One region of the Peribacillus sp. TH14 genome, then DNA from elsewhere that is predicted to be linked to it. Evidence: riboswitches for the same ligand, from Rfam matches in the RefSeq annotation. Region 1 holds a riboswitch; each other region holds the start of a gene.

Region 1 (8,341 bases):
AAGTAGAAGAGAAAAATAGATTGAGGACGGTGGACCATTGGATAAACAAGTAACATATGATAATGAAGCAGAAATGGGCTATATTTACTTGGCTGAACCATATAAATACAAAATTTCATATACGGATGAGCTCCCACAAAATAATGATATAATGTTAGATTTTTGTAACGACGTTCCGATCATCGGAATTGAATTAGCGGGAGCTACTGCGATAAAAATTAAACATCTTGTTGATACAGTACATATATTCAAAAAGGCAACTACTGCTGATAATGAGATTTTTTACTCTTTCAGATTGCATGATAAATCAGTAAAACAATCAGTTACTCATCCAGATACTGCGAAAATAGTGTTTCACTTTTCGGATGCTGACTGTTTAGATTTTATAGGGATTGATATTTATGACACAGATTCATACGATGAGGCATTCTTAATTGGCGGATAAGCCCAATCTTTTTTAGGTCATCTCGTACAGCGAAAGCCGGAACCAATGAAAGGGTAGCCTGCTCCTTGGTTAGGGACCTAGGTTATTCAATATTTGCAAACACGGCTAGGTCTTCTTTATTACCAACCACTAAAAGCATATCTTTTTCAAGGATATTCTGATCAGGTGATGGAGCTATGATAATTTCTCCATTACTCACGATGGCAATAACACTAATATTATATTTCGCACGTAAATCAAGCTCTCTGAGACTTTTTCCTGTCATGCTTATGGGTATAATGATTTCCTCGATATTGTATTCTTTTGAGAGTTCTATATAGTTCAGCATGTTGGGTGATAGGAGTTGATTAGCGACCCGTTCACCCATATCTCTTTCAGGGTAGATAACCCAGTCAGCACCAACTTTAGCGAGCACTTGACCGTGATGTTTATTTAGAGCTTTTGCTATTACCTTTTTCACTCCTAGTTCCTTTAAAAGCAATGTAGTTAAAATGCTTGACTGCATATCATTTCCGATGGCTACGATGACACAATCAAAATTACGGATTCCAATGGATTTTAGTGCCTCTTCTTCGGTAGTATCAGCCATAACTGCATGAGTTACACTTAATTCTGCATTCTCGACTCTTTCCTCGCTTACATCAATACCCAAGACTTCTTGTCCGGCTGTATATAATCTATGAGCTACACTCGTTCCGAATCTTCCTAAACCGATAACGGCATATTGTCGTTTTCCCATCTTTAACACTCCCTCATTAATGATTAACCAATCATGATTTTGCCTTTTGGACGGCGGAATGGATCTGGTTTACGTCTCATTGCGATAGCAAAAGCAAAAGTCAAAGGTCCAACCCGGCCCGCAAACATTGTGAAAATAATGAGCATCCGACCAATGGGGGATAATTCAGGGGTTAATCCCATTGAGAGACCCACGGTAGCAAATGCTGAAGTGGCTTCAAATAAAACCGTCAAGAAATCACTTCCGGTTTCTGTAATAGTCAGCAGAATGGTGATGGTTGAAACGATAAATATCCCGATGGAGGTAACGGATAATGCTTTAAATATCGTTTCATTCACAATACGGTGCCGAAACAATACCACATCTTCTTTTCCTTTAATCTGTGACCAAACCGTTCCAATCAGCGTCGCTAATGTGGTGGTTTTAATCCCACCGCCAGTCGATCCCGGTGAAGCCCCAACAAACATCAAGAAAATGATCAACAGCAATGTGGGTTGTGTTAAATCAGGGATATTCAATGTATTAGAACCTGCTGTCCTCGGAGTAACGGATTGAAACAAAGAAGCCAACGTTTTCCCCATGAAAGATAAAGGCTGCAATGTTTTGGCATTTCCAAATTCAAATATAAAGATTAAAATGGCCCCTCCAATTGTAAGGATTAAGCTAGCCATCAGTACAACCTTCGTATGTACAGACAAACGATGGGTATCACGGTATTCGTAAATTTCATTCATCACGATAAATCCTATACCGCCTAATGTGATCAGGGAAGCGACTGTAAGGGTTACGAAAGGATCTGATGCATAAGTAGTCAAGCTCCTAAACCCTCCCATTAAGTCAAAGCCCGCATTATTGAAATTGGAAATCGAATGAAAAAGGCCGTAATAGATTGCTCTGCCTATTGGCATGTCAAAAGAAAAGCGAATCGATAGTATAACGGCACCTGAAATTTCAATAATGGCAGTGTAAATTAAAATCCTTTTTACTAACTTAACTACACCTGCCATAGATAAATTATTTAAAGACTCCTGCAAGACTAACCGGCCTTTTAAAGAAATTCTTTTGCCTAATAAGAAAAAGAAAAGCGTCGCAAATGACATAAACCCCAAGCCGCCTATTTGAATGAGTGATAAAATGACCAACTCTCCAAATGTTGTAAAAGTGGTTCCCGTATCTACTACGACAAGCCCTGTTACACATGTAGCAGAGGTTGAGGTAAATAAAGCATTTAGAAAAGAAAGACCATTCCCATTTTCAGTGGAAATCGGCAGGGTTAATAAATAGGCTCCAACAAGTATCAGGAAGGCAAAGCCAAGTACAAGAATTTTTGGCGGATCTAACAAATCTTTTGCTTTTATCAAATTGATCATCCTTACCCTGTTAATGAATTAGCAACCTACTAACAAACGTAATATATCCACAGATAACCAACCATTATCCAGTGATAGGGTTAGTATTTCGCTCGTACTGCATTCCATTCGTCATCCATCTAGATAAACAATCAATAGACCAAGTTCCTTTTGCTATACATGCGCCCATTCTGCACAAGCCCTTTTATTTGTGAAAAAAGGTATTCATTATCCTTAATCAAGCTTAGGTAATTCTCTTTGGAAATCCTTTTTTAAAGCATAATAAAAAGACCTACATAACATCTGGCTGCTATTTTGTTACAGAAAAGCAAACAAAAAAGCCCCTGAAATAGGCGGTCTTATGACCTCCTTCGCTTTAGCCGACGAAGTTAGCTGACGGGTAGGATGGCGAAAGAGCTGATCTCATCCTTTCTGCAAGGCAGAATTAACCCCAAATGATTGGTTCCTCCGTAATCAATTTACTTGAGTTTAGGCCGAAATGCATTAAATTGATAAACGTATTCTACTCCCATCATTTACTAGTTGTAAACCCCTAAATTGTAAAAAAAATTTGCTAGAACAAAACAGAAAATTTACGTTTTTTTTACATATTAAAAACTTATTGACAAAAATTAGTTGGGACATTATGATAGGTTCGATAAATTTGAAAAATAACATCCAGTAATTTTATGTTTCTAATAAATAAATATATGGTATTTCCTTTTGGAATTAGATACAGAAAATCTCAAAGTTTATTGAATTCGTATTTTGAAATTTTAATACATTATATAAAAAAGGCGGGCAAGTATGGAGAAGACGTTTAATAGATATGTTGTTAACGCTACAGGTAAAGGTGGACAGACGTATTTAACTCAATGCCAGGATAAAGATGCACTAAGGAAATGGATAGCCGATCATGAGGATCAAATAATAATGAATGAGTTAAGGATAACAGATAAGAAAAAGAATCCATTGATAAATTTTTTTTCAAAGGTAATTTCATCTGAATCCATAGGTCCTTATTAACTGGATCATGCAAATAATTGAACATTAAAAGATAGTAGAGGGTCAAGCATATTGAATAATAATTCACTCATTATGTCCTTTTGCAGTATTTCAACTATTTAAATTCCTGCGTTAATCAGGCAATCTGAAGCTTAACATCCATATTGCGTTATATTTTCAAACTCATTTATATTGAATGAGTTTTTTTTGTGTATATTAAATATTGGGATGGAAATATTCAAAAAAGCTTAAAAGATTTGGATGTAATAGAGAATGTGATATCGAAAATGGATCTAAAGGAAATGAGTAAAAAATCATGGAAGATTACCTTGATCCATAAGATATAAGGCATAACTTTTTCCTCATCAGTTTTCGATATTATGAGGAAGTTAGAGTATATGTCATATGGGAGTGTATATTCTCACAAACCATTTACAAATTTTAAAGAAGAGAAGTAATAAAAAGGATTTATAGATTCATTGGCTTATGTAAATATGCAACGTGGGAAACATTATCCACTAGTGACTAACGGGAAAGAATTTACAAAGATAAAAGCATTTTCGATTACTCTGCTAATAAAGAAGAAGTTAAAGGTAGTGTGTCATTGGCAAATTATGCATTAGCGAACAATGAGTCGTAAGGAAATTGGAAATCAGATCCAGTCGGGGCGGGGGAAACCTCGCCCTGGATTATTCTCTAAGACATGTGGTAATCACTAGGGCGACAATACTTTTACTTAATATACATTTTTTAGATAGTTTGTCGCTTGGAAGTTATTGACTTTTTGCTCGTTTACTCCAATAATAGTCTTAAATACATCTTTATCCAATGACCTAAATGGTAATAAACTTAGGACTCTATGAAATTTTTTAGGAAACATGTGAAGTCTCCATGTAAACATCTGATTTACCTTTTTTTCTGTTTTATTTTGGCAAGTCATTCACTTCGTATGCAACCCGTATTCCAGATTCAATCGCCCCTTGCATCCAAGCGTGAGTAAGAGTAGTATGTTCACCGGCAAAGTGCACTCTTCCTTCAGGTGTAGGGATATAAGGATACAACTCGGTTTCCTGACCCGGTTCAAAAGCAGCGAAACCTCCAGAAGAATACTCATTATCGACCCAACTAAAGGAAGTTCCTGATACAAACTCAGAATAGACTTGGTCTCCATAAATTTCAGCTAAGTTCTTTAAAGCATATTGAATGCGCTCTTCGTTTGATAGACCGTTCCATATTAAAGCCTCATCCGCCCATGTATAGCTTGCCAAAACCACAGCAGGACCTTTTGTACCAATCCCTTGACTTGGGTAATAAGTGAATCGAATCGGAAGGTCAGTTATGGATTTACCACCATATTGGTGGTGCCTTTCCCAAAACCTGCTTTTAAACTGGATTCCGATTTTTGTTGCGCTCATATAGTTCAGTTCACGAATTGCTCTCCGTTTATAATAGGAAAAAGAATGGTATGGTTCAACTTTCACAAATTGTAACACTGAAAAGGGAATAGTTATGATGGCAAGATCACCAGTTATGGTGGAATCCTCTAGGGTGTGCGGGTGGGTGGAATGGATGGTTACACGGTTGTTATGTTGGACAATTTTCGTCATCCTTTGATAGAACATAATGACATCTTTTAATTGTGGAAGAAATGCCCTTGGAAGCAGATCCATACCACCGGTTATCTCATAGTAACGATTTGCTCCAAAGGACGCCGCTTCTCGCAAAACTTCAACAAATGACATCCCCATATATGCTTCGTAGTCAAGGAGTAAACCGATCATATCGACCGCGCCATCTGAAAAAGTCGTTCCATATTGATAATGGTAAGTGTTTAAGAAAGTTCCTAGTGAGTAGTTTTTAAATTCTTTTTCTACGAGATTCCAATTTCTCTTTGGATCTTGTTTAATAAAATCGAGAATGGGCTGTGTAGCTAAATTCATCAGCATCTCTGCGCTTTTATCTTTTTCATTCGGGGCAACGGGAAAGTTGAGAATACCAGGAGACCGTTCAAAAATGTTAAGACGTGTTTTGATACCATTGAGATAAAGAATATCCATTGGAGTTCGGTTAATAAACTGGTTTACGGTTAGTCCGAATTTTTTAATATACTCTAATGTCAAAAAATGACCTTCAGGAATACGCATTGGACCTAGGTTTAAATAAAGCCCATTGCTAAAGGGAGAGTGTATTGTATAGGCGCGTCCGCCCACCCTGTTATTTGCTTCAAGGATGGTGACGCTGTGCCCTGCATTCTTCAAAAGAGAAGATGCAACCAGTCCTGCTAGTCCTGCGCCCACAATAGTAATATTCTTGGGAACTTGCGACTTTTTAAGACCATTTTTAATAATGCTAATCATTTGTTGAGTCGTTAACTGATTATTAGACATCTCTTCGCCCCTAGTGAAAAAGATTTATTACATTGTATTCACTAGCAGAGATGCATATGTATTCAAGAGTTAATCAGATGATAGATAAAAAACTTGGTATTATCTTAAATATAAAACAAGAAACAGAATCAATTAGTACATTGGTAATTTACTAAATTTGTTATGTCAGCTGCCTTTTCATTTTCTTTTACTTTAAGGTAATGGAGAACGATATCTTCCAGGGTCAAGCATTTCGGATGCAAGACTCTGTACGTTTTCTACAGGGATACTGGAACTCTCTTCAGTGCTTTTCAATAAGGATGTGCGGTATTGGTTTTTGCTTTATTTATTTGTATGAAAACAAAAGGGGGATTATCAAGTGAAGGGATTTGAATTTTTCAGAATGCCACAGACTATTATATATGGGAGGAAATCTTTTGAGAAAGTGGGAGCGGAAGCGGCATTATGTGGGAAGAAAGCACTCATTATAAGTGATAAGGTAATGAGCCGACTCGGTTGTGTCAATCAATGTTGTCAGTATCTTCATGACAACGGAGTAGCAAGTGCAGTTTATCTTGGAGTTGATTCAGAACCAACAGACCAATATGTGGAAGAATCATTAGAACTTTTTGAAAAGGAGTCATGTGATCTAATCATTTCCCTTGGTGGAGGAAGCTGTATTGATACTGGGAAAGCAATTGCTGTCCTGGCCACGAATGGTGGATATATTGGAGAATATATGGGCGGAAGAAAAATAGCAGACAAAGCGGCAATACCGCACATTGCTATTCCAACAACTGCTGGAACTGGTTCAGAAGCGACGGATGCTACTGTTATTACCAACACCGATGATGATGTGAAGATGATGATTAAACAGCCGAATTTTATGCCTTTAGTCGCCATTGTTGATCCGTTGCTGACAGTTTCTTCTCCACCACATATAACGGCTGCGACGGGTGTGGATGCATTAAGTCATGCGGTTGAGGCCTATTTATCAAAACGGTCTCACCCAATGACAGACACAATGGCTCTGTCCGCGATGAGATTGATTGTGGAGAATATTGAAAACGCTTACGATGATGGGGATAACATAGATGCCCGTGAAAAGATGTCATTAGGAGCCCTTCAAGCAGGGATAGCATTCTCGAATTCATCCGTTTGTTTAGTTCATGGAATGTCGAGACCAATTGGAGCTTTGTTCCATGTACCTCATGGATACTCGAATGCCATGCTATTGCCAGCGGTATTAGAATTCAGCAAGGAAGCCTGTATGGAACGGTTAGCGGATTTGGGGAGAATTTTTAAAACTGAATATAAAAACCTTTCTATAGAAAGGGCAGCTTTGGTTGCGGTAGAATCTGTTAAGGCACTTTGCCAAAAGCTGAACATTCCTAATCTCGAAGGATGGGGAATAGAAGAGGAGAAATTTAATCTCTCAGTCAGTAAAATGGCAAGAGACGCCATAGATAGCGGGAGCCCTGCTAATAACCCAAGGGTCCCAACTAAACAAGAATTAGAAGAGTTATATCATACTTGTTATCATTATAAGTTTGCTACTGAAGATAAAGTATAGGGGTGAATATGTGGAGACTTCAATTCTAAAATACCTCATAACTTAGTTAGTGCCAAGCATACTTGCTGAGATAAGTATGAATTCTTTCTTTAATCACTTAATGGTGTAAAGAGAATATTCCGAAAAGTATTTGGGAGGATTTCAGCATTTTATTTACAATATCAGTCTAAAAATGTTAATATTTAGTTAAATCAGACTAGGGTGCAATGAAGATAAGATTAACTCTTTAGAGAGCTCTGTTAGCTAAAAAGGAGTAAGAGTTTTTTATTGAAGCAAGCCTTTGACCCTCACTTTAGAACCTTATGTTTTGGGGAAAAGTGTGACGGGAGCTTCCGTTATAGAGCTAAGGTATTCACATTTTTATTAAGTGCCGTACCTAATAAGGTTAATATGGTGACATATTAATAAACAGATGTGGAACCACGACTTTAAATCTCGTCCTCAAGATGTATGTCTTGGAGACGAGATTTTTCTATTTTTTAATAAAATTCAATACAACTATAAGGAGAAAAGATGAAATTCAAAAATCTATTATTATCTTGGAAATACCCTTCGATATTATTACTTGGAATAGGAATTTCAAACTTTGGTGCTTGGGTTTATTTTATTGCACTTAATTTAATCGTATTGGAGTTGACTAACTCAGCGCTTGCCGTAGCTGGACTTTATATTGTTAAACCGATAGCTGCGTTATTCACGAATGTATGGGCTGGCAGCGTTATTGACCGAATAAATAAGCGGAATCTAATGGTGGCACTTGACCTATTTCGAGCGGTATTCATAGCTTTGCTGCCATTGACTTCTTCTATTTGGGTAATATATTCGGTTGTTTTTGTGATTAATATGGCAGGGGCTATGTTTGGA
Region 2 (8,341 bases), 1.1 Mb from region 1:
GCGTGGAAAAGTGAAACTTCTATCATTGGTGGTTTTCCAATGATAAAATAGACCATTAATTACTTTATGCATGGGATAGTAAGTTTTACACCTAAAAACCTCATATATATCAAGGGTAAAAATTCCTTCTATGTAACCCCAGGCAACTTTCGAGGTATTATGAGAATGAGTTGCTTTTTATAACACTCTCCCATACTTTTTCCTTTCGATGAAAGGTGATAAAGACATCCGGTTCTTTTATTTTTCTATCAGAAAAGTCGTCATACATCTCATCCATGTTTAAATAATCCCCCACAACCCATGCCGGAACCTCAATCTTAGTCCTTGAGTACTTAACATGCCTGAATGAAAAAACGAGACCCTCTGCCAGAATAGGGGCCAAGGCAGTAATGATATCTACAGGAATAGCCGTTAATTCTTTTTTCTTTCTGATCCTCAACCAATTTCTTTCCACTTTTAATGGCTCCAGCTTCAATGGAATTAGACTCCCTAACATATTATAATATGTCGAAAGAGAACGAAAATAAATTTTATTAAACCAGCCGTCATCCTGAGCAAGATACACGAACTGATTATTCAGTTTACGAAAAAAAGGAGGCTCCAAATGATTTTTCGTATGCCCTAAATATAAAAGTTCCGATATTTCCCTCCCCTCTAATTCATCTAATCCGTCTGCCTCTTCAAAATCGATCCAACAGAAATCCCCATACCCTTGAACATTCTCTTTAAGGAGTTTAGAAATATCTTCAGATGATACGCTTTCAAGCAGAACATTCAAATTATATTCCCCACCATCGAATTGATGTTTCAATAATAAGATGGAATTCAAGGTATATGGCAGTGAGAAGGCAAACTCTTGAAAAGTAAGACCGTTAAAAAGGACAAACCGTTCGGAAGCCTGCATATGCATATATAAAATATCATTACTTTCATTTTTCATAACCTTATCCCCTCCGACCCTTTCAATCATTAGTGTTATTTTATCAAACTTTTTGGATTTCACGAAGGTTATATAATTAAGAATGTAAATCCACACCTGCATTTTATGACATTATAGTGAAAGATATATGCCTTTATTTCTTACCATGTAAAAAGTTCAGCCATTAATTTAAATAAGATAGATCCAAGCTCGACAAAAATAAATATCCATATTATAGTAAAAATAAAGGTTTGGAGGAATGACGATGGATAAAATTGAAAAAGGTTTTATCATTAATTCTTTTCATGAAGCCACTCCCCTTTATGCCGATGCAACGAAAAAGATAGGCCTGTGGCAATCTGAAAAGTATGCATTCGAGAAATATTTTTCCCAAGATGACAAAATCCTTGATATCGGTTGTGGTACAGGAAGAACCACCTTTTCCTTATATAAACAAGGTTTCCACAAAATAACCGGGTTCGACTTAACTCCTGCCATGCTACAAGAAGCCCGGAAAATATCACGCGAAGAAAACCTAGATATACCTTTTATCCTTGGCGACGCCACAGACCTTCCTTTCAATAACTCATCATTCGATAAAGCAATCTTCACCTTTAATGGTTTAATGCAAATCCCTCAACGAAAAAACCGCATTCTAGCTTTAAAAGAAATTAACCGTGTTTTAGTATCTGATGGAATTTTCATTTTTACCACCCATGACCGTGACAAAAATGAAAATTACCTGAATTTTTGGGAGCAGGAAGAAATGATTTGGTGTGAAGGTAAACAGGATGACCGGCTATATGAGTTTGGTGATATTTTCACTTCTGGAAAGACCCTACAAAAAGATACCTTTCTTCATATACCTAATCAGCGGGAGGTCTTTGACTGTCTCAATGAAGCAGGTTTTACTTTCCTAGAAAGTTTTTACCGAAGTGAATTATTCCATGAAAGCGATGATGTCATCACTTTCTCATCAGATTGCCGCTTCTGGATTGTTCAAAAATAAGAATTAGTTTTTCAAAATTCACAAAAAAAAACCAGAGTGACATATCACTCTGGTCAGACTGTAGACAAACTCGATGAAAATCGAGTTTGTCTACAGTTTTTTTGAGGGGTTGTAAAAATTCGACGTTGATTTCCACTCCAGGCACTCGCTTTCCGCGGGCGGTCAGGGAGCCTCCTCGGCGCCTTTGCGCCTGTGGGGTCTCCCTTGGACACGCATTTCCCGCAGGAGTCTCGCACCTTCCGTTCCAATCAACTTTGTTTTAACAATTAGATATAACCACTTTTGCCTACAGTCCTTTTTGTTTTAATATAGAAGTATTAAAACTTGAGGTGATGACGATGCTTTCGAAACATAATTCTATTCAGCGAGATCAACTTGAAATGATTACTTTGGATCAACTGGTGCCAGCGAACCATTTGGTTCGTAAAATTGAGGGGGCCATTGACTTCACTTTCATTTATGACTTGGTGAAAGATATGTATTCAGAGATAGGGCGCCCAAGTATTGATCCAGTTATTTTAGTTAAATTGACATTCATTCAATATACCTTCGGTATTCGTTCGATGCGTAAAACGATTGAAGAAGTTGAAACGAATATGGCTTACCGTTGGTTTTTAGGTTACGGTTTCCATGATAAAGTACCTCACTTCTCAACGTTCGGGAAAAATTATGAGCGTCGCTTTAAAGATACAGACCTGTTTGAACGGATTTTTTATCGTATCTTAATGACAGCTTCAGAAAGAAAGTTAATAAGTGCAGAGCACGTATTCGTTGATTCAACACATGTGAAAGCCAGTGCGAATAAGCGAAAATTCGAAAAGAAAATCGTTCGTAAGGAAACACGAGCATATCAAGGACGCCTTCAAGAAGAAATAAATCAAGATCGTGAAAACAATGGAAAGAAGCCTTTTCCACCGGATAAATTTGATAAAGAAGAAACCAAAGAAATTAAAGAAAGTACAACTGACCCTGAGAGTGGCTACTATGTAAAAGATGAACGAACAAAACAGTTTGCCTATTCATTTCATGCGGCTGCGGACCGCAACGGTTTTGTGCTGGGGACGATTGTAACACCGGGAAATACGCATGATAGTCATATCTTAGAGCCTCTTGTTGAACAAGTGATTGAGAAAGTTGGAAAACCTGAAGCTGTTGCCGCAGATGCAGACTTACAAAACACCAGCCATTACAAGCTACCTTTTTGGGAAAGAAATCACACCAGCTTTACCCTATACACGTCCACGAACAAAAGAAGGGTTCTTTCGCAAGCATGACTATGTTTACGATGAACATTTTGATTGTTATCTCTGCCCATCGGGCGAGATTTTAAAGTACTCAACAACAAATAAAGAGGGCTATCGCGAGTACAAATCACCCAAACACACTTGTGCGACATGCTCATTTTTATCACAGTGTACAGTAAGCAAAGACAATCAAAAAGTGGTGACACGCCATATCTGGCAAAATTATATGGAAGAAGCAGATCATCTGCGTCATCACAAGGATGTAAAACCTATATATGCGAAACGTAAAGAAACAATAGAGCGTGTATTCGCAGATGCAAAAGAAAAGCATGGTATGCGTTGGACTACTTTAAGGGGACTTAAAAAATTGTCGATGCAGGCGATGCTTACTTTCGCTGCCATGAATTTAAAGAAGATAGCCAATTGGACATGGCAAGGTCCAAGAATGGCTTAATAAAGTGGGCTCGTAGAGGCCCAATCTCTTATTCTTGAGCAAAATTCAAAGGGAATTTCAAAAGGGGTCCGGAATTAAAACATTCCGAACCCCTTTTGTCTACAAACTGACCAGAGTGACATATCACTCTGGTTTTTTTATATTAAGAAACTTGTTCTAGTTTTTCATTATTGGCAGGAGGGTTGAATTGACCTTCCCATTTTGAGATAACGATTGCTGCAAGTGAATTACCAATAACGTTTACTACTGTACGGCCCATATCAAGAATACGGTCAATACCAGCAATAAATGCTAAACCTTCAATTGGAATACCAACTGTTCCTAATGTCGCTAAAAGAACTACGAAAGATACACCAGGTACACCTGCAATCCCCTTAGATGTGATCATTAACACTAACATTAGTGTAATTTGTTCATAAGCGCTTAAATCAATCCCATACATTTGAGCGATGAAGATAGCTGCTAACGCTTGATATAATGTAGAACCATCAAGGTTAAAAGAGTATCCTGTCGGAATAACAAACGTAGCAATATGCTTCGGACATCCCGCTTTCTCCATTTTTTCCATGATTCTCGGAAGAACTGCCTCTGAACTTGCTGTCGAGAACGCAAGAATTAATTCCTCTTTTAGAAGCTTAATCAACGTAAAGATATTGAACCCTACAAATTTTGCAATAAGACCCAGAACGACAATTACAAAGAAAATCATTGTTCCGTATACAGAAAGCGCTAACTTACCTAATGGAATTAAAGATTCCAAACCGAACTTGGAGATGGTCACACCGATTAGTGCAAATACCCCGATAGGAGCAAATTTCATGACCATATTAGTTAAGTAGAACATTCCTTCTGCTGCACCTTGGAAGAAACGGAATACAGGTTTACCTTTTTCACCGATAGCCGCAATACTAAGTCCAAACAAAACAGAGAAGAAAATGATTGCTAGCATATCGCCTTCTACCATAGCTTTAATTGGATTGGATGGCACAATGTGAACAATTGTATCCACAAAAGATTCATGCTGCTTAGTTTCTGCTGTATCAACATAGGTAGAAATATCAGTTTGTTCTAGATTGTTCATATTTACACCAGCACCAGGCTGGATAATATTCGCGGAAACTAGACCAACAGCAATCGCTATCATTGTTACCACCACAAAGTATGAAAGTGATTTAGCTCCTAGTTTACCTACTGCTTTTAAATCACCTACACCCGCAACTGCAACGATAAGACTTGACACAATGATTGGTACTACAATCATTTTAATCATTCGTAGGAAAATGTCTCCGAATGGTTGTAAAAAGTTTTGGGCTGTCGCATTACCATAAAAAATGGCACCAACAATAATCCCTAGAATTAAACCAATAAAAATTTGGCTAGCTAAACTTAATTTAAATTTCTTCATTTACTTTCCTCACCTTCCATAAAGTCTTTAAAGCAAAAACATTTTGTCTCGGTAAGGGAAACAAGATACTAATAGAAAGAAAGTAATTTTTCTTTTATTGAAAAACTCTATCTTTACGCCGAAAAAAAAGACACTTCATGTGTCGATTTCCTATAGGCGTGAATATTCACACATGTTCCCTTAAAGACGCTGACGAGGTTAGCTGTCGGGTTAGGAATTGGAAACACAAAAGCCCTTTCATTTCTGAATTCACCCCTAGCGAAAAAAATCCGCAAAAATGGGTCCCCCGTTCTTGTAATAAGATTAAGCGAATACTTAATAATAAAATATTATACTAAAAATGTTATTCTGTAAATATTTTTTCTTGTCCCTTTAAGAAAAAACCTTTGCAAATGTCTGAATATTCTGTATTAGTGACTATTTTACCTATAATAACACATTCTCTATTTTGCTTAATTTTGTTATATGGATATATAAATAACAATAAAACTGATTGATATATCCCCTCTCTCGAATAATGAAAAAATGGATTATTTTTCTAACATACCCAGTAATATATACCTCACCTTTTCCCGAGTGGTGAATTTTTTATAACTAGCAGATTTCACCTTCTCAAACTGAATTGGAGTAACAAAATAAGAATGATTTTTCACAATCCTATTCGGTTCTATTAGAATAACATCACCTACCGCCGGTCCCTTTATGAGTTCTTGCTTTCCTTCTGCTTTAAGCCCTTTTGTAATATAGTGTTTATCCACATAGCCTTTTTTAGTCAATTTGTAGACATGCGGCTGTTTTTTATGATGTACTGCCTCTACAGGGATAGAGGGTACACCCGCTTTCTCATTGGTTATTACAGTAAGATTGACTTTTGACCCTACCAACAAAGGTTTAGTTTCTTCATCTCCTGGCTCAATCAATGCCTGAAATGGAAATCTGTTATCTTTTTTTAGTGATGGCTCCTCTTCTGGATAAGAATGTATACGACCTATTGTTCCGTTCAACGCCTTTTTTAAATCAGGGGAACTTGCCTTTATAGTCATGCCCACTTCAGCTTTTTTCATCTCCTCTTCAGAGAAATCCCCTTCAATTGCCACATTTGTTGAAACAATGGATATAATGGGATTATTCAGGTTTTTATTGATATTTTTTACAACACCATCAGCCTCACTCGCCGTCTCAACCGCGACTTTTTGCTCCTCAATTGAACTTAATTGAGCATCCAGCATAACAACCTTTTCTTCCAAGCGGTTTTTTTCAAGTTCCAGCTTGTACATTTCTTGCTCAATATTACTTTCAATCAAGTCTGAAGAGGTAGTTGTTATATCAATATTTAAGCTCTTTTCTATCGAATTATCGATTACTGCTTTATTAGAATTACTTGTCAAACTTCCTTGATAAGCTTTCAACTTATCAATGTAATCATTAATCCCCACCATTTCACCCTCAGCGGCAGTTTTTTCCGCTTCTAGATTTCCTTTGAGAGCATCAAGTTCGGGTGTAGTATATTCAAACAACGAAGATCCAGCCGTTACCTCATCTCCCTCTTTTACAAGGAATTTCTGAAAATCATTTTTCTTGGTATCGAAATAGATATCATACTCTTCTACAGGTTTAACTACCCCTTTTGTTTGAATAGTATCCGTAATTGTATCTTTTTTTACCTTTGTCCAGTTTTCGACAAAAACAGTTCGTTCTACTTTGCTTTCTTTCTTTTCAATAAGGTAAAAGTTAACGGTTATTAACGCAGCCGATGCCACTGATACGGCTGCAATTTTCCATTTTTTCATTGTTTTCACCCACCTTATACAAATACGCCCACTTGGATGTACGCTAAAAAGGCTTTAACAAACCACGTGGCCAGATAGAATAGAACAATCATTAAAAGCACCAAATAATTATTCCGTTCTGAAAATTCCTTTAAATAGAAATATTGCAGAGCAATAATCAGAAATTGAAAAATGGTGATTTCACTGAAAAAGTGAATAAAGTAATCACTTCTGAGAAAGTACTGACTGATAACTCCCAATGAAAAAGGATTTGCATCGTTTCCGATATCCATTAATACTAATATAGGGATTAGAAACACCTTTTCTAATAATTGCAAACCAAGAATAATCATTTGAACGATTACTAATTTTATGTATGGGATATCTATAACAATCCAAAAGAATAGAGATGATAAAAATAAGTATATGGTAGGGTAAAATAGACCTGCTATTATATTGCCGCCTACTATCAACAACTTTCCCATTTCAAATTCACTAGAATCCATCTTCATAATTTCTTTGGAAAACGATTCCGATCCAACGCCAAAATATCCTTCCACAGCAAAAACTATGAAACTAAGAAAATATAATAATAGTAATTTCCATCCAAGTCGTGTGACTGCTTCTGCATTTTGCAGCTGATAACGACTCCTATGAGGCTCTAAAATGCCCTTTAACAATCTGACCTGGTACACCATATGTGTTCCTCCTGCAATAAATGAAATATCACTCTATATTTTATCTTATTTTGGAAACAATTGCAGAAATAAGGAATGAATAAAACAAAAAAAACACATTAATATTAAATAATACTTTGTCTCCCTAATTTGAAGTTAATATAGAAAGATGATGCATAAAGACGTTGATTCGCATTGGCGATTTGCTATAATTCCCTCCATACTTATCTACCTCAAGCGGCACTTTTGTTTCAATACAGATGCCCCGCCTTCACATTCTTCAACCCTGACTGAGTTAGGATTTTCAGATTAGGAAAGCTTGAATTTGAGTCGATGGCACGCCAAAAAAACCAGCGCCTAGACTGACCATGGGGAAATGCATTAAACTGCGCCTATAAAACTCTTCTGGACCAAAACCATCATAGTCTTCCCTACATCAATCGACGAAACTTGCCATTTAATTAAGCTTCTAGACTTCTTTCAAACTTATCATTTCCATAATAATTAACTTTCCTTTTTCCTTTTCTGACCTCAACCTCATATAAAAAGTTACCTTCTTCCTACTCTTTCCTAATCATCAATTTTGAAATTTAATCATAATCATGTGAAGAAATTTATATAGGAGTTATTTAGAAAAAGGTTTAAATAAAAGAAGAGGCAGTATGCCTCTTCAGAAAAATCTTTAATTTTTTGTCAAATAATCCTTCATTAAAATGATAAGCTTAGAACACATGGTATTTCGTTTTTCGTTTTTTTCTAAAAATAATAAAAGTCCTTCTAATATTATGCCATTTGGTCTAACTTTAGAGAACTCCTCTTGAATTGCTTTTAACGCTTCAACATTTTTACTTGTCTCTAACCCCT
Region 3 (8,341 bases), 1.9 Mb from region 1:
TTTTAATGAGTTTACAATTTGCATATTGGGCACCAAATGTAAGTGGAGGTCTGGTTATTTCGGATATTCCCCAAAGAACAGGTTGGACGTATGACGCGAATAAACGATATGCACAAATGGCCGAAAATCTTGGATTTGATTATGTTTTACTACAAACTAGATTCTTTGCAAGCTATGGGGCTGAGAATCAATTAGAAGCTGCTACGCTTGCTTCTGCATTGGCAAGTGTGACTAATAAAATTAATATCATTACAGCCGTTCTTCCTGGACTATGGCACCCAGGTGTCGTAGCCAAAATTATCTCAACAATCGATCATATCAGCAATGGACGTGCTTCCATAAATATCGTTAGTGGATGGTTTAAAGGCGAGTTTACTGGTTATGGAGAACCATGGTTAGATCATGATGAACGTTATCGGCGTTCTGAAGAGTTTATACAAGTTCTACGGAATTTATGGACAAAGGAAGCGACTACTTTTAAGGGTGATTTTTACCGAACAAATGAAGCACCCCTAAAACCCAAACCGATTAACCCTCCCAAAATATTTCAAGGTGGCAACTCTATTGCCGCAAGAGAAATGGCAGGACGAGTGTCTGATGTTTATTTTATAAACGGAAACACACTAGAGAAATTAAAAGAACAAATAGACCATGTACGATCACTGGCTCGCTCGAATGGAAGAGAAATTCAGATTGGTGTCAATGGTTTTGTGATTGTCCGTGATACAGAAGAAAAAGCAAAACAAGTTTTAACAGATATTGTTTTACATGCAGATCAAAAGGCTGTCGAAGGATTTAAAAGCCAAGTGAAATTTGCAGGTCAAGCTTCTTCACAAGGTGAAGGAATGTGGCAAAACTCAACATTCGAGGATCTCGTTCAATACAACGACGGATTTAAAACCGGGTTAATTGGGTCTGCCGAGCAAGTTGCGGACCGCATCATTAAATTGAAAAAAATCGGAGTGGATATCATCCTAACAGGATTCCTGCACTACGAAGAAGATTTACAAGTCTTCGGGGAGAAGATAATTCCTCTCGTAAGGCAAAAGGAAGCAAAGGTAAAAGAAGATACTGCTACTATATCGCTAATAGCAAAGAATGCAACACTGATTTAAAGTGATCACAATACTCCGAAGTAGTACAAGTATTTGAGTTTTCATAAGCATCCTTTTTCCCTTTCAATAAAATAACAATTATAATATCAAAGTGGAACAAATTAACACGAATGGAAAATACAAATAAATACTCGGAGGTAATGAAGATGAAAGTTGTTGCAATTGTAGGGAGTATTCGTAAAGAATCTTATAACCTAAAGCTTGCTAAATTTATTCAAACTCAATATCAAGAACGGTTTGAACTTGAAATCTTAAACGTTCGGGATTTGCCTTTTTATGACCAAGATATCGAAAACGACCCTCCTGTAGTGGTAAAAGAATTTAAAAGCAAAGTGGCCAATGCAGATGCAGTCTTGTGGGTAACGCCTGAATACAATGGAACGATTCCAGGCGTATTAGGCAATGTTATCGATTGGTTATCACGTGTAGATAAAGTCATGATTGGTAAACCATCATGGATCATGGGTGCGTCCATGGGACATTTAGGAACGGTTAAAGCCCAATTACATTTGCGTGAAATTCTATTTGCTCTAGGTATCTCCTCTCCTTTGCTTCCTGGAAATGAAGTTTATGTTGGAGCAGTTCATGAAAAAATCGATAAAGAAGGTACTCTTACTCATGAACCGACTGTTCAGTTTTTAGATACGGTCGTTGATAACTTCATTACCTGGTTTAATCATCATAATCGTTAATTTAGTAAAAATCCCAGTAGGAATGATCCTACTGGGATTTTTTGTGCATCAAACCTATTCATTAAGCTACCTACGCCTAGTATAAGTTGTGAGACAGATTCACTCTTTTTTAGCTGAACTTGCATCTTCCCTTTTTAAAAAGTCTTAAAAAGATTGAAGAACGAGCCAACCCGGTAAAAGGCCGCTCTTTCAGTTTTATTTCATAAGAACTATGTTGAGAAAAGCCCTTATTATGTATAGAAAAGGGCTCGCCTATTATACCAGAAGTAAATTTTCAACCATTAATATTAAGATGAGTTTGTTCAAGAGATGCCTTCATCCTCTTCCCGCTTGAAATGAAGGGTATTTCGTCATGCCTCCATCAGCAAATAGGGTGATGCCCGTAACATAACTAGACTCTGAAGATGCCAGCCATACGGCAACCGCAGCGATTTCTTCAGGCTTTCCAATGTACCCCATCGGAATCATACTTTCAAGATCCTTTTTCTTTTCAGGATCTTCAAGCTTGTCGGCATTTATTGGTGTGGCTATTGCACCAGGACCAATGCTATTTACACGAATACCTTTTGGCGCATATTCTAACGCCAAAGTTTCCGTAAGCAACTTCACACCACCCTTGCTTGCCGCGTAGTGAACAAATAAAGGCCAAGGAATTTTCTCATGTACACTGGACATGTTTATCACATTTCCTTTAATGTTGTTTTCTACAAAATACTTGATGGCTTCACGGCAACCTAAAAAATTACCGGTTAAATTGGTATCAATTACCCGGTTCCAGTCGCTTAAGGGCATCTCATGAGAAGGTACTGGATTTTCTATTCCTGCATTATTAATGAAAATGTCTAGTTTTCCAAATTCCTTTATGGCTGATTGCACAAGATTAATTACATCTTCTTCAACGGTGACATCACCTTTTACTGCAATAGCCTCCCCATCTGTTTTTTTGATTTCTTCTAACACACTATCTGCTTCCTCTAATTTAGTACGGTAATTAACCACGACCTTTGCCTTTTCCTGAGCAAAGCGAATTGCCATTGCTTTTCCTAAACCAGTAGATGAACCAGTTATCACAACGACCTTGCCTTCTAAATCTGTATACATTCTATCATCCTCCAATTAGCTTTTTGCGAGGCCGAGCATAACCCCAGCTATAATAATCAAGATAATTCCAATAACGATTCCAATTAATTGGCGCTTTGTTTTCTTCTCACGTAAAATGATGATCCCGCCGAGAGTTGAGATGACTATGCCCATTTGAGATAGGGAAAAACTCGTAGCGACTCCCACACGAGGCTGTGATATAAATAAAAACATGTTTCCTGCTGCCCATATTAATCCAGGAATGATATTGCGAATTGCATACTTATTAAACGGCTTATGTTTAAACGTTAATAATAAGCCACCTACCACCATCCCGATTGCTTGAGGAAACAATGCTGACCAGCCATTAACATCAAAGAGACGTGCAACAACCACATAAACTAAATAACCAAATGTTGAGATGAGTAGAATAACGATTCCCTTTTTCAAGTTTCCCGATTTACTCTCTTTTGATTCTTTATCTTCCAGTGAGGTCAACACGATTCCAATGATAATAAATACTAAAGCCAGTACGCCTAAAATAACTGCTTTTAGTGTAGACCATTCGTGAAAAACTATGACTCCAAATAAAGTAGTAGAAATCAGCTGTAATCCCGTTGAAATCGGCATTGTTTTAGAAACACCCATTAAATCAATGCTTTTGAGCTGATTAGCTTGTCCAACAGCCCAAAAAAGTCCTGAAACAAACCCCACACCAAAAACTAGAGGTGACAACTTGATATCCGCGAAAAAATAAACCCCAATAGAAAAAATCAAAGCCCCAATCGTTGTACCGAGCGTTTGACTATAGGGACCACCACCAAGTTTCACATTAAATAAAACGATACTTCCCCAGAATAGTGCCGGTAAGAGAGCTAATAATATATCCATCTTCAACCCCCACATATGTATGTTCAAAACATTAAATCAGGAAATTTTATTTTGTCTTTTTTTAATATGTTCTCATTAAGGAAATTGAGCCATGGTAATTTTATCAATGAAAACTTCTTAGATTTTGATCATCTAATAACCAATTAATCTAATGAATGATAATGATAAATTCAAAAGGATAGACAAATTCAGCTTCAGAAATATTGTCCAACATAAAAAGGATTGCCAGCGGTAACCCTCTTTTCTCAATATAGAGCGTAAATTGAAGAAAGAGCAAACCCAGTTAAGGTTTGCTCTAAGACTGACTGTAGGCAAAAGTGTTTATTTCTAATTGTTAAAACAAAGTTCATTGGAGCGGAAGGTGCAAGACTCCTGCGGGAAAAGCGTGTCCAAGGGAGACCCCACAGGCGCAAAGGCGCCGAGGAGGCTCCCTGACCGCCCGCGGAAAGCTTAGTGCCCTACGTTCCAATCAACGTTCGAATTTTTACAACCCCTCAAAAAAACTGTAGACAAACCCTGTTAAGGTTTGCTCTTTCGGTAGAGAATACAGCAAAGTAAGGCTGTCTGTGAAATCACTTGTTATATATTTTTATTTCTTCAAATGATAAGGTACTGTCGTAATAACTACATTTCTTCTATAAAGTAAGTAGGCACGGATCAGTAAACTAGATTGGTTATGAAGAATATTGTGCCAGCCTTTCTTCGGAATAAATTGTGGAATGATTACAGTAACCTTATAGTTAGATTCCCTCGCTTTATGTTCAACTGTATCTACAAATTTAGTTAATGGCTGAATGATACTTCTGTAATAAGAGTTCAGTGTGACGAGTCTAACATCTGGTTGCCACTTCTTCCATTTTTCTTCGAATTTTTTTTCATCTTCTCTTTCAAAAGCAACATAAACGGCAATAACCTGATGTGCTGAAAGAGATTTAGCATAATTTAAGGAGTTCTCAACCACATGCGTTATACCAGCCACAGGTACAATAATAATATTCCCTTCTATTGGTAATATAGGCTCACAAGTTGTAATCCTAAGTTGGTCACCAACTGCTTCATAATGCTTTCTAATTCGATGAAAAATAACAATGATGATAGGTAAAAAAATCAAAACAGGCCAAACCTGAGTAAATTTGGTTAAAAAGAATATCATCGTGACGATAAAGCTAATAATGGCACCAATTGAATTAATGGTTAATTTCATCATCCATCCTTTTGGCTTTTCGCGAATCCATTTAACAATCATCCCGGACTGAGACAACGTAAATGGAATAAATACCCCTACCGCATAAAGTGGAATAAGATTTTCTGTATGTCCTCCAAATGCGATTATTAAGATGATTGATGCAAGTCCTAGTATGATAATTCCATTGGAATATCCTAATCGGTCTCCTCTAATTGTAAACGCCCTTGGTATGAATTTATCCTTTGCAAGATTTACCGCAAGCAAAGGGAAAGCAGAATAGCCAGTGTTGGCAGCAAGAATTAATATTAATGCTGTCGTTCCTTGGATAAAGAAATACATAAAGTTGCGTCCAAATATCTCTTCAGCAATTTGTGAAACAACAGTTACCTCTGCGCTAGGAACAATGCTTAAATAATAGGCTAAGAATACAATACCCGTAAATAACACAGCAAGTAAGGAACCCATTGCTATTAATGTTTTTGCAGCATTATTAGGCGCTGGATTTTTAAAGTTTGGAATCGCATTGGAAATCGCTTCAACTCCTGTTAATGCAGAGCTACCTGATGCAAAAGCTCTTAGAAGTATAAATAAACTGATCCCTGCTACTGGTGTTCCGATTGATGCATGTAAGTCAGGGGAAACTTCACCAGTCAAAATTTTGTATACACCTACACCAATCAGAATGAATAACGCTAAAACGAAAAGATACACTGGATAGGCTAATACGGAAGCCGACTCTGTTACCCCTCTTAGGTTAAGGATGGTAAGAAGAATTACAAAAATTATAGCAATAACGACATTATATGAATGTAGGCTGGGAAAAGCAGATGTGATGGCATCTGTACCCGCAGAAACACTTACAGCCACAGTTAGGATATAGTCGACTAACAAAGATCCTCCAGCTATCAGCCCAGGATTTACACCCAAATTGTTTTTTGAAACCACGTATGCTCCCCCGCCATGAGGATAAGCAAAGATAATTTGTCTATAGGACAAGATTAAAGCCATTAACAGAATCAATACACCAATGGCGATAGGAATGGAATACCAAAATGCTGCGGCACCCACTGTAATTAAAACAATTAAAATTTGTTCCGGGCCATATGCAACGGAAGACAAAGCATCAGAAGATAATATGGCCAAAGCTTTTGTTTTGTTAAGCTTTTGGTCACCTAATGCAGTAGATTTTAGAGGCCGGCCTATTAAGAACCTCTTTATAGAAGATAACACTAGAAATCACCGCCATTTTTCAAATTAAGTTTATTTTGCCCAGTTATATGAAAAAAACTTTACGAAAAAAACAAGAATAAAATAGAAAAATGCCCACAAGTCATAGTTAAATAGACCTGCAGACATCATTTTTTTGTCTCACAAGCTCCACCTTCCTTCTCATATAACGCTTACGAGGTTAGCTGTCGGATTCGGACCTTTGAGTAGCCCTACCTAGAAAGGATTCACCCCTTGGATTGTAAAACAATCCTAATAACGGTTCCCCCGTACCATAAGGTTTCAGCGATTTAGAAATATGAAACTGTTGATATCATACTCCCGTGATTCGGAAAAGTAAATGAAAAATTTGCAAACAAAAAGAATAATTTTTTCTTAGAGAGGTTATGTTGTTAACGAATACTTCATTAGTGATTAAGACGCATGGTACCAAGAAAGGATAGAAGAGAATTACATGCCAAAAAAAAATGATAACCCAATAATATCTGATGAATTTTTAGATCAAGTGGTTAAAGAAATTAACGAACAATATGGTGGTCCTACAATGGAAAAAAATGATCCGCACCAAAATAGAGATAGGGAAGAACGAAGCTGAATACATCTCTTATTTATTAACAAAAGGAAATTTCTTTCTGAATATCCCAAAAAAAAACTCTGGATTCCTCTCACCCAGAGTTTTTTCACACTAGACACCTTTAATTCCTCACCTGTTTATTACCAGTAAATTAGGAACTACCATTTGTACTTCTCTCCTCTTTGTGGTTTCTTATCAGCTCAAAATACGCTCTCACGATTTGTAATTTTTCTATACTCAACTTATAGAGAAAACTTTATTTTTAGTTGAGTACGAATGGAAATCTAGTAATCTCCCCTCACCCTTTAGGACTCGTATATTCATTATGATTAACTAATTAAAAATTATGTGCTCTTTCTTTTAACAACTTGTCCAAACCAATATAGCTTATTCTCATAGAATGATTACAAGAAATTATTATTACCGAAAGGAGAGAAAGAACATTGAGTGAAACTGATGAAGTTTTATATGATACTCCAATGGTCCCAAATGGAAAACTAATTTCTGGCCATACAAAGGAGTTTCAAAAAGATGTACTTGGCTTTCTTACCCGTTTATCAAAAGAATATGGAGACGTTGCAAAATTTCGTTTTGGACCTTTCCAAAATGTTTACCTCATTTCAAATCCGGATTTAATAAAGCAGATACTTGTAACGAAACAAAAATCCTTCGTCAAATCAAAGGACAGCAATGCTATAAAACCACTCGTTGGTGATGGACTTCTTACTAGCGAAAAAGACGTTCACATGCGCCAGAGAAGGCTTATTCAACCCTCTTTCAAAAAGTCCCATATTAGCAATTATGCCCAGGATATGATTGATATAACAATGGACTATATTTCAACTTGGGAAAATGAGAAAGAACGGATTATTACGAAAGATATGATGAATATCGCCCTTGGGATAATAAGCAGGACCATGTTCAGCATGGATTTCAAAGATGGGTATGATGTGGTCGGAGAACCGATGGAAGCAGCCTTGAAAATTTCCGTCAAAAGGATGAGAACACTTCTTCAATTACCCTTATGGGTTCCAACTAAAAGCAACCGTGAATATAAAAATGCGATACAAAGACTTGATAAAGTGATTTATAGCATTATCGAAAAACGTAGGGAAGATGCAGAAAGACATGAAGATATGCTTGGAATTTTAATGGAGGCTCGAGATGATGAGGACGGCTTAGGTATGTCAAACCAGCAAGTACGCGATGAACTAATGACCATCTTCATTGCCGGTCACGAAACGACGGCAAATACGCTTTCCTGGGCCATATACTTTCTTTCACAGAATCCAGAAGTGGAAACTAAACTTTTCAATGAAATAGATAGAGTAATAGGCAACCGTACTCCTACGCCTGACGATTTCATGAAATTAACATACACACAAAATATTATCAGGGAATCACTTCGCATATACCCGCCAGTCTATATCATTTCACGGGAAGTGGAGGAGAATGTGAAAATAGGGGGGTATCATTTTAAAAAAGGCGATATGTTTTTGCTAAGTCCATATGTGGTGCAGCACAAGCCGGAGTATTTTGATAATCCAGATTCTTTTATTCCTGAGAGATTTGAAAA
Region 4 (8,341 bases), 1.4 Mb from region 1:
CAGAATGTTAATCGATTATCATGTACATCTAGAAGAAGGCCCGTATTCGTTTAATTGGCTTGAACGTACGGCAAAAGCCCTTGGACATTTTCAGCCAAACGAAGTGCAAGAATACGGCTCGAAAGAAAAAATTGAGTATCAAGTGAATCAGTTGCAAAAGCGACTGAATGGTGGTTGTTACGGCGAAGAGTGGCTTGATTTATATTTAAAAAAAGCGAAACAAATCGGATTGAAAGAAGTAGGTATTGTCGATCATTTGTATCGTTTTAAAGAAACAAAAAATTATTTTGAAAAGGCGTTAAATCTTGATCCGAGCGATTCAATTGGTGTATTACAATCGTATTGGATAAAAAATGTCATGACAGAAAAAATGGATGAGTTCGTTGAAGCGATTGTAGCAGCAAAAAAACGCTGGGAAAAAGAAGGTGTCTCATTAAAGTTAGGAATTGAAGCGGATTATTTTGTCGGGCAAGAAGAGGAACTAGAAGCACTCTTAGAAGGAAAACCGTGGGACTATGTGATTGGTTCTATTCATTATATGGATGGCTGGGGATTTGATAACCCACAAACCGCATCTCACTTTGAAGAATATGATTTAGAAGAGCTGTACACTCGTTTTTATGAAACAGTTGAAAAAATGATCCGTTCAAACATGTTTGATTTTGTTGCACATTTAGATAATTTAAAAGTATTTAATTTCAAAGTAAACAATGAATCTTTTAATCAAAAATGGTATGAACGCATTGCTGTCGCACTAAAGGAAACGAATACCGCCACAGAGGTGAATGCGGGTTTATACTATCGCTATCCGGCCAAAGATATGTGCCCATCCATTGATTTTCTAACGACAATTGTTAACGAAGGTATTCCGATTACCCTTTCTTCAGATTCACACTATCCAGATGATCTGGGAAAATATGTTGCAGAGAACAAGAAAATGTTGCAGCAATTAGGTGCCTCACATCTAGCAACCTTCCATCAAAGAGAAAGAAACTTAGTGCAGATCCGGTAAAATGGGTCTTTTTTTGCCGCCCCCTGGAGCGAGATGCACGAATTTTGCACACGCCGAATGGGTGAAGATCCAGCGACTTCAGCTACAAATTGCAACAAAAACTATCGAATGTCAGCCCATTAGGACTGCTTAGTGTATCTGCGAACTTTTCCGAAGGCAGGTTGGAGGAAAAAGGGGAGCTTGATCATTATATAGGCGTAGCCTCAACGAGGGAGTGCCCAGATAACTTAACACTGCTTGAAGTTGATGCATATATATGGGCGGTATTCGAAGCAGTCGGACCTTTTCCTGAAACACTGCAAAATGTATGGGGACGTATTTATTCCGAATGGTTTCAATCCTCTAACTATGAACAAATAGAAGGTCCAGAAATCCTTTGGAACGAAAAAAAAGATGTAACCTCACCAACATTTAGAAGTGAAATATGGATTCCTGTTTTGAAAAAGTAAGCATAGGCGAAAGATTTATGCGAAGAGCTGTTTCGACAGCTCTTATTTTTTTACTCAACTACCAGTTACTTTACTTCAATAATGGCTAAGGTAATCTTTTTTATTATGGAACTATCGGGGCAGGTTAGCATTCCTGTAGATAGCTATTTTTTGATTTTGAAAAAAATAGAGCTCCTCAGTAAGATATGAGTGTAGATACCATTCTAACTCAAAACCTTAAGGAGGAAGCCCTGATATGAAGTTTAAAATGCAAGACAAACAAAATCACCTAATACTTAATGAGCAAGGCAAGTATTAGTCCTGTGAGGAAGAAACAATATCACTCTCATCTCATCCATTTAAAGAAAAGGTTTCCTTTACGATAATACCTTTATTGAATTTTTTCATACGAGATTAACGAAGGAAGTAAAGCCTTAAAAGAAAGTAAATGGTAATTGAACATCTGGCAATCTGGCATTTTCATGTTTAAGACTTCTGACTGAGACAAAATGAAAGTCACTAAATTTGGAAGCAGGAAGGAATGATCTGACGTGAAGGTAAACAGAAAACTACACCAAAAAAATCCAGAGTGACACACTACTCTGGATTTTAATATTAAGATACTTGTTCTAGATTTTTATTATTGGCAGGAGGGTGGAATTGACCTTCCCATTTAGAAATAACGATTGCTGCAAGTGCATTACCTACAACATTCACTGCCGTACGACCCATATCAAGAATACGGTCAATACCAGCAATAAATGCTAAGCCTTCAATTGGAATACCGACGGTGCCTAGTGTTGCCAAAAGGACGACGAAGGAGACACCTGGTACACCTGCAATTCCTTTAGATGTAATCATCAACACTAGCATTAAGGTAATTTGCTGCATGATGCTCAAATCAATTCCATACATTTGAGCAATGAAAATGGCTGCTAATGCTTGATATAACGTAGAACCATCAAGGTTGAAAGAGTAGCCTGTCGGAATTACGAATGATGCAATATGTTTTGGACATCCGGCCTTCTCCATTTTTTCCATGATTTTTGGGAGGACGGATTCCGAACTAGCTGTTGAAAATGCTAAAATTAACTCTTCTTTTAGAAGCTTAATCAATTTAAAAATACCAAACCCTACTACTTTAGCAATAATTCCAAGAACGACAAGTACAAAGAAAAGCATTGTTCCATATACTGAAAGCGCTAACTTACCTAAAGGAATTAATGACGCCAAACCGAATTTAGAGATTGTTACCCCTATTAGTGCAAATACACCGACTGGAGCGAATTTCATAATCAAGTTGGTTAAGTAGAACATCCCTTCTGCCGTACCTTGGAAGAATCGAAATACCGGTTTACCTTTTTCTCCAATTGCGGCAATACTAACGCCAAATAATACAGAGAAGAAAATAATGGCTAGCATATCGCCTTCTACCATCGCTTTAATCGGATTCGATGGTACGATGTGAACAATTGTATCTACAAAAGATTCATGCTGCTTAGTTTCTGCTGTATCTACATAACTGGATATATCTGTTTGTTCAAGCTGGTTCATGTTTATACCAGCGCCCGGCTGAAGTAAATTAGCGGAAACCAGACCAACAAGAATTGCTATTTGCGTTACTACCACAAAGTATAAAAGTGATTTGGCACCAATTTTACCTACTGATTTCAAATCGCCTACCCCTGCAACGGCAACAATCAGACTTGAAACAATGATTGGTACAACAATCATTTTAATCATGCGTAAGAACATATCTCCCAATGGTTGTAAATAGCCTTGGGCAGTCTCATTACCATAAAAAATGGCACCAACAATAATCCCTAGAATTAATCCAATGAATATTTGGCTAGCTAAACTTAATTTAATTTTCTTCATTTACTTTCCTCACATTCCATAAGTTCTTTGATGTAAAAACATTTTGTCTCGTAAGGGATACAAGTTATTAAATAGAAAGAAAGTGAATTTTATTTTTTGAAAATTCTGTCTTTATACCGAAAGAAAAGACACTTCATTTGTCGATTCCTATTGGCGTGACTATTCATACATGTTCCCTTTAGACTCTGACGAGGTTAGCTGTCGGGTTAGGAATTGGAAACACAAATACCCTATCATCTCTGAATTCACCCCTAGCGGAAAATATCAGCAAAATGGTTTCCCCGTTCTATTAATAAGATTAAGAGAACCAACTTATAATAAAAATATTAATCTGTAAATATTTATTATAGGATTTAGGGGCACGCCATCTTTCTCTACGATTATAAAAATTTATCCTCTTTTTTAGAGTGGGCTCATTGAAAATACGATGATTCAAATGATATTAATACATGAGACATTTAAAATCTTTTTAAAATCGCAAGTTTGATATAAAGTTTGGTAATCTTTGAGATATGTGTGTGGTGTAAATCCCCATTTACGCTTCCTCTTTTACCAATTTCATCCTCCTTTTTTAATCTATGTAGTTCTATTCAGTGATTATAAAATACTTCCTTTCTTCCTTATTTTTAAGGGATGAATCAATAATGTAACATTAAAATGAAGCGCTTACAATAATTATTTAAAGAAAATTCGGGAATATAAGACTTTTTTCGACATTTTTCGATATTTTTCGATAATTTCCATACTGAGCACACACCACCATTATTGTTCTCAATATAAACACTTAATTATTTTTATATATCGGATAGTTCCTACATTTTTCAAGGTAAACTTGATTGATTTTCAGCCATAACAGTTCCCTTTTTTCATTTTTTTCTTCTATCGTGTAATTTAGACTTACAGTGTGTTAAAGTTTATTCCTTGGAAAATACCCGATGATTTTGTGATAGTGGTAGAAAATGGCATACCAATTGGTCAATTGAAGCTTACAATACGACAGTCAGAGGCAATGAGATTGGTTATGTAAATCTATTATCTAAATCTATTATCTAATTCCTGAAAAACGTCGAGCTGATTTAGGGAGGAATATACATGAGTATGCTCTAAAGTTTTTTCAAAACAAGGGAGTGACTGAGTATCATCTTCGACACTTAAACATTACCCAAAGTCGCTTTCAGCCTAATAGAATTACGTTTGAGGCTAAATTAAAAAAGGTCCATTTTGTTGGTTCAAAAAGAGTGGTATAGTGTGTATCAGGCTCTCAGGAGATTGTTGTTAACCTATCTGATGAGGAGCAAATGGATTATCTAGGTGAGAGTATTTGCTTGAGTGCTAGAAAAGACTTGGTAAAAATACTTTAATATGTCGGTAAGCTCTGTTAAGAGGAACCTTTACAGAGCTTTTTTCTATTCAAGTATCGGGACAGCAGCGTAAACTTTCATTTATGAGAGAAAGCAGAGGATAACCACGAAAAAAAGAATAGTTTTTTACCATTATCCTTTTTTTGGCTTATTACTCTGTTTCAAATACTAAATAGGTCTTTTGATTATTTACGTATGTGATCTCATTTTCCAAACCTATTTGACAAACATATTAGAGTATGGCTTCCCTAAAATATAAACTGGAAGGATTAAAGTCTTTTAGTATACTTATTTATTTTTCGGAAATGGCATACTCAGATCGTTATAATCCGATTGATTACGCTAGTGAGGGTATAAAATATCTCCATCGATTTCTTTTTAATGAACACTTTATTTCGCAGTCTTTTTTGAAACATTTTCACTTCGTAAATATGTATTGAATATAATGCGTGGTATTATATGGTAAAGGATTCTAGGTAAAGGAGACTTATGATGAAGACTGGACAATTCTCCAATAATAAACTATTAGATATGGTATTTGAAAGTACATATTATGGAATTGTAATTGTCGATAGTAATGGGAAAATTCAATATATTAGCAATAAATATTGTGAATTTTTAAATGTTGAACGCGACTCAGTGATTGGTGAACATGTGACGAATATAATTGAAAATACAAGGCTACACCTAGTAGTGCAAATAGGTAAATCGGAAATCGCTGATATACATTTTCTTCGTGGTGATTTTGTTATCGCTAATCGCATTCCTATCATCGAAAATGAGGAAATAATTGGTGCGATTGGGACAATAATGTTTCGTGATCTTGATGACTGGAATAAAATGAATAGCCACATTAAGGAGATACTGACAAAACATAATTTTTACAGAAATGAAAGTGATGTTACAAATGGAGTAAAGTATTCCTTACACAATTTAATTGGCAATTCACAAAAAATACAACAGTTAAAAGAACGTGTGAAAAGGGTGGCTAGAGGTGATATCTCTGTACTAATTAGAGGAGAAAGCGGTACAGGCAAGGAAATAATAGCACATAGCATTCATCAGTTAAGTGGGAGAAGCGACAAACCACTAGTGAAAATAAATTGTAGTTCAATTCCGGAACACTTGTTAGAATCTGAACTTTTCGGGTATGAAGATGGTGCCTTTACAGGGGCAAAAAAGGGAGGTAAAATTGGAAAGTTTCAATTTGCTGATGGTGGAACTGTTTTCCTTGACGAAATTGGTGATATGCCTCAGCAAATGCAAGTCAAGTTATTAAGGGTCCTTCAGGAGAAAGAATTTGAGCCTGTAGGTTCGCTTTACCCAAAAAAACTTAATGTTCGAGTGATTGCTGCAACAAATCGCCCTTTAGAAAAATTGGTTGAAGAAAAGCTATTTCGTGAAGACCTATTTTATAGAATTAATGCTGTCCAATTATTTGTTCCTCCTTTAAGTGATAGAATCGAAGATATCTCTTTACTTGTAGATTATTTTTTAAAAAAAGTCACAGCCCGAATAGGAAAACGAGTAACCTCTATACACCCTGAGGTGCTTTCATTAATAGAGCAATATAACTGGCCAGGGAATGTCAGAGAACTAGAGAATGTGATTGATGCAGGTGTTCACCTATCAAATGACGAGGTAATGGGAAAAGATGCTTTACCTGATTATCTAAAACGTCATAAGGTGAATAGGAAAGAAGTAAGTTTAAAGGATAGTGTAGAGGAAACAGAAAAGAAGACAATAGAAAGAGCGTTAAGGAGGTTTAAGTTTGATAAAAAACGGGTTGCGGAAGCTCTTGGAATAGGAAATTCTACCCTTTACGATAAAATTAAAAAATATCAAATTTCTGACCAATAAATATAAATCCGGGATTTCAGAATGCATTCCGAAATCCCGGATTTATATTATAATTTCCGTATTAGTGTAGATATAGTTCACATTAAAGGAGAAAAAAGGCTATAGAACAGATTAATTATTATATAAATTATGAAAACTGAAGAATAAAAAATCAACTGATCTAACTTAAGTTGATTTTTTTTATTTATTTTCTGAAAAATCGGAAAATAAACATTTGGATATTCCTCGATAAATAAGAAAAGTAAGTCAGTATAGGGTTTTTCCGTTTTGGAATGAATCTTGCAACCAAAATTAGAAGAAAGGAGGAAAGAAATTGGGCCTTGTTTAGAAAGATTGAGAATTATTTTGAACAGTATTGAATTTTGAATCTGCTTACCTTGAAAAGGAGGAATTTCATTGGATGTTGGTTTTATCACAAGAAAAATGGCAAATGATTTAAATAATATAAATCCTAGAAAAATAGCAATAAAAGAAGAAGTAGGAAGGTCATTGACGTACATCGATCTCCACCATTTATCAAATGCGTATGCAAACAAGCTTTACGAATTTGGCGTTCGAAAAGGGGATCGTGTCGGTATTTTACTTTACAACTGCCTCGAATATTTTAGTCTATATTTTGCCATTGCGAAAATCGGTGCAATTGCAGTTCGACTTAATTTTAGGCTTTCAAGTGCTGAGCTTGAGTATGCATTAAATGATTCACAGACAAGAATATTGTGCTTCCATTCGAACTTAGCCAATCATCTGGAATCAGTTTGTAATCATGTTTCTGTTGAGCGTTATTTTTGTCTACCTCATAGACATGGCTCAATCCCAGGTTGGTCTGAGTCATGGAGTGTTTTAGAAAGTGGTTCGGTAGATGAGGTCAAAGTCGATAACATTAAATTAAACGATCCGGTCATGCTGATGTACACATCAGGCACAACGGGAAGACCTAAAGGTGCAATTTGGACTCATGATACAACTTTCTGGTTTTCCACGATACAAGCGCTGAAATGGAAATTTACAGGGCGAGAAGTTGCCATGACGACAGGACCACTATACCATGTTGGAGCGATGGAAGATATCGCACTTCCTACTCTTATGATGGGTGGAAGCGTAATAATTACAAAAAGCCAAGAATTCGAGATTGGAAGAATTCTTTCCGTTATTGAACAGGAAAATGTGACCGATTCTTTTTTATTCCCTTTTATGATTTATGAAATGCTAAATCTGCCTGAAATTGAAGAGTATCAGCTAAAATCTTTAAAAACTATTTATACAGGTGGTGACCCGCTAATGCCATGGGCACTAGAACAATTAAAAAAGAGGTTTCCTCAAATTGGAGTTGTTCAAGTTTACGGGTTAACTGAAGGACAACCAATTGCGGCTTCGCTTGAACCACAGGATGCTTTTACAAAAGGCCATACCGTTGGAAAGCCAATGCCACTTACAGAAATTAATATTATCGATGAGGATGGAACGCCTTTGCCTGTTGGTGAAATTGGTGAAATCGCTATTAAAAGTCCAGCGGTTTCTGAGGGTTATTGGAGAAAACCTGATGCCACAATGGAAACATTTGTGAATGGGTGGTGTAAAACAGGAGACATGGGAAAATTCGATCATGATGGGTATCTATCAATTGCAGGCAGAAAAAAAGATATGATTCGGAGCGGTGGTGAAAACATTTACTCTGCGGAAATTGAAGATGTCTTATACCGCCATGATGAAGTGAAGGAAGTTTCTATAATTGGTATTCCTGATCCGAAATACATTGAGGCTGTATGTGCTGTTATTGTTAAAAAAGAAGGAGCCAAACTTAC

The links. Region 1 has a riboswitch for cyclic di-AMP ahead of JFU50_RS13930 (TrkH family potassium uptake protein). Riboswitches for the same ligand answer to the same signal wherever they lie in the genome.
Region 2: another riboswitch for cyclic di-AMP. It lies ahead of JFU50_RS08535 (cation:dicarboxylate symporter family transporter); the one in region 1 lies ahead of JFU50_RS13930 (TrkH family potassium uptake protein).
Region 3: another riboswitch for cyclic di-AMP. It lies ahead of JFU50_RS04925 (APC family permease); the one in region 1 lies ahead of JFU50_RS13930 (TrkH family potassium uptake protein).
Region 4: another riboswitch for cyclic di-AMP. It lies ahead of JFU50_RS20870 (cation:dicarboxylate symporter family transporter); the one in region 1 lies ahead of JFU50_RS13930 (TrkH family potassium uptake protein).

Annotation. Positions count from the first base shown of each region.
Region 1 is NZ_JAEKEK010000001.1:2,855,076-2,863,416, forward strand. It holds gene JFU50_RS13920 (DUF2283 domain-containing protein) at 38-445, shown strand; gene JFU50_RS13925 (potassium channel family protein) at 528-1,184, opposite strand; gene JFU50_RS13930 (TrkH family potassium uptake protein) at 1,208-2,554, opposite strand; cyclic di-AMP (ydaO/yuaA leader) riboswitch at 2,897-3,039, opposite strand; gene JFU50_RS13935 (hypothetical protein) at 3,341-3,559, shown strand; gene JFU50_RS13940 (flavin monoamine oxidase family protein) at 4,462-5,925, opposite strand; gene JFU50_RS13945 (iron-containing alcohol dehydrogenase) at 6,308-7,477, shown strand; gene JFU50_RS13950 (MFS transporter) at 7,991-8,341, shown strand, end outside.
Region 2 is NZ_JAEKEK010000001.1:1,758,471-1,766,811, forward strand. It holds gene JFU50_RS08520 (hypothetical protein) at 158-940, opposite strand; gene JFU50_RS08525 (class I SAM-dependent methyltransferase) at 1,185-1,928, shown strand; partial or broken gene JFU50_RS08530 (IS1182 family transposase) at 2,267-3,626, shown strand; gene JFU50_RS08535 (cation:dicarboxylate symporter family transporter) at 3,769-5,031, opposite strand; cyclic di-AMP (ydaO/yuaA leader) riboswitch at 5,204-5,351, opposite strand; gene JFU50_RS08540 (efflux RND transporter periplasmic adaptor subunit) at 5,562-6,821, opposite strand; gene JFU50_RS08545 (hypothetical protein) at 6,836-7,498, opposite strand; gene JFU50_RS08550 (TetR/AcrR family transcriptional regulator) at 8,160-8,341, opposite strand, start outside.
Region 3 is NZ_JAEKEK010000001.1:975,875-984,215, forward strand. It holds gene sfnG (dimethylsulfone monooxygenase SfnG) at 6-1,115, shown strand; gene JFU50_RS04910 (NADPH-dependent FMN reductase) at 1,262-1,807, shown strand; gene JFU50_RS04915 (SDR family oxidoreductase) at 2,123-2,908, opposite strand; gene JFU50_RS04920 (RhaT/GlcU family sugar-proton symporter) at 2,924-3,778, opposite strand; gene JFU50_RS04925 (APC family permease) at 4,368-6,194, opposite strand; cyclic di-AMP (ydaO/yuaA leader) riboswitch at 6,346-6,489, opposite strand; gene JFU50_RS04930 (hypothetical protein) at 6,646-6,786, shown strand; gene JFU50_RS04935 (cytochrome P450) at 7,209-8,341, shown strand, end outside.
Region 4 is NZ_JAEKEK010000001.1:4,270,109-4,278,449, forward strand. It holds gene JFU50_RS20855 (DeoR/GlpR family DNA-binding transcription regulator) at 1-11, shown strand, start outside; gene JFU50_RS20860 (histidinol phosphate phosphatase domain-containing protein) at 5-1,012, shown strand; partial or broken gene JFU50_RS20865 (GyrI-like domain-containing protein) at 1,108-1,461, shown strand; gene JFU50_RS20870 (cation:dicarboxylate symporter family transporter) at 2,056-3,318, opposite strand; cyclic di-AMP (ydaO/yuaA leader) riboswitch at 3,486-3,633, opposite strand; gene JFU50_RS20875 (sigma-54 interaction domain-containing protein) at 5,172-6,539, shown strand; gene JFU50_RS20880 (acyl-CoA synthetase) at 6,936-8,341, shown strand, end outside.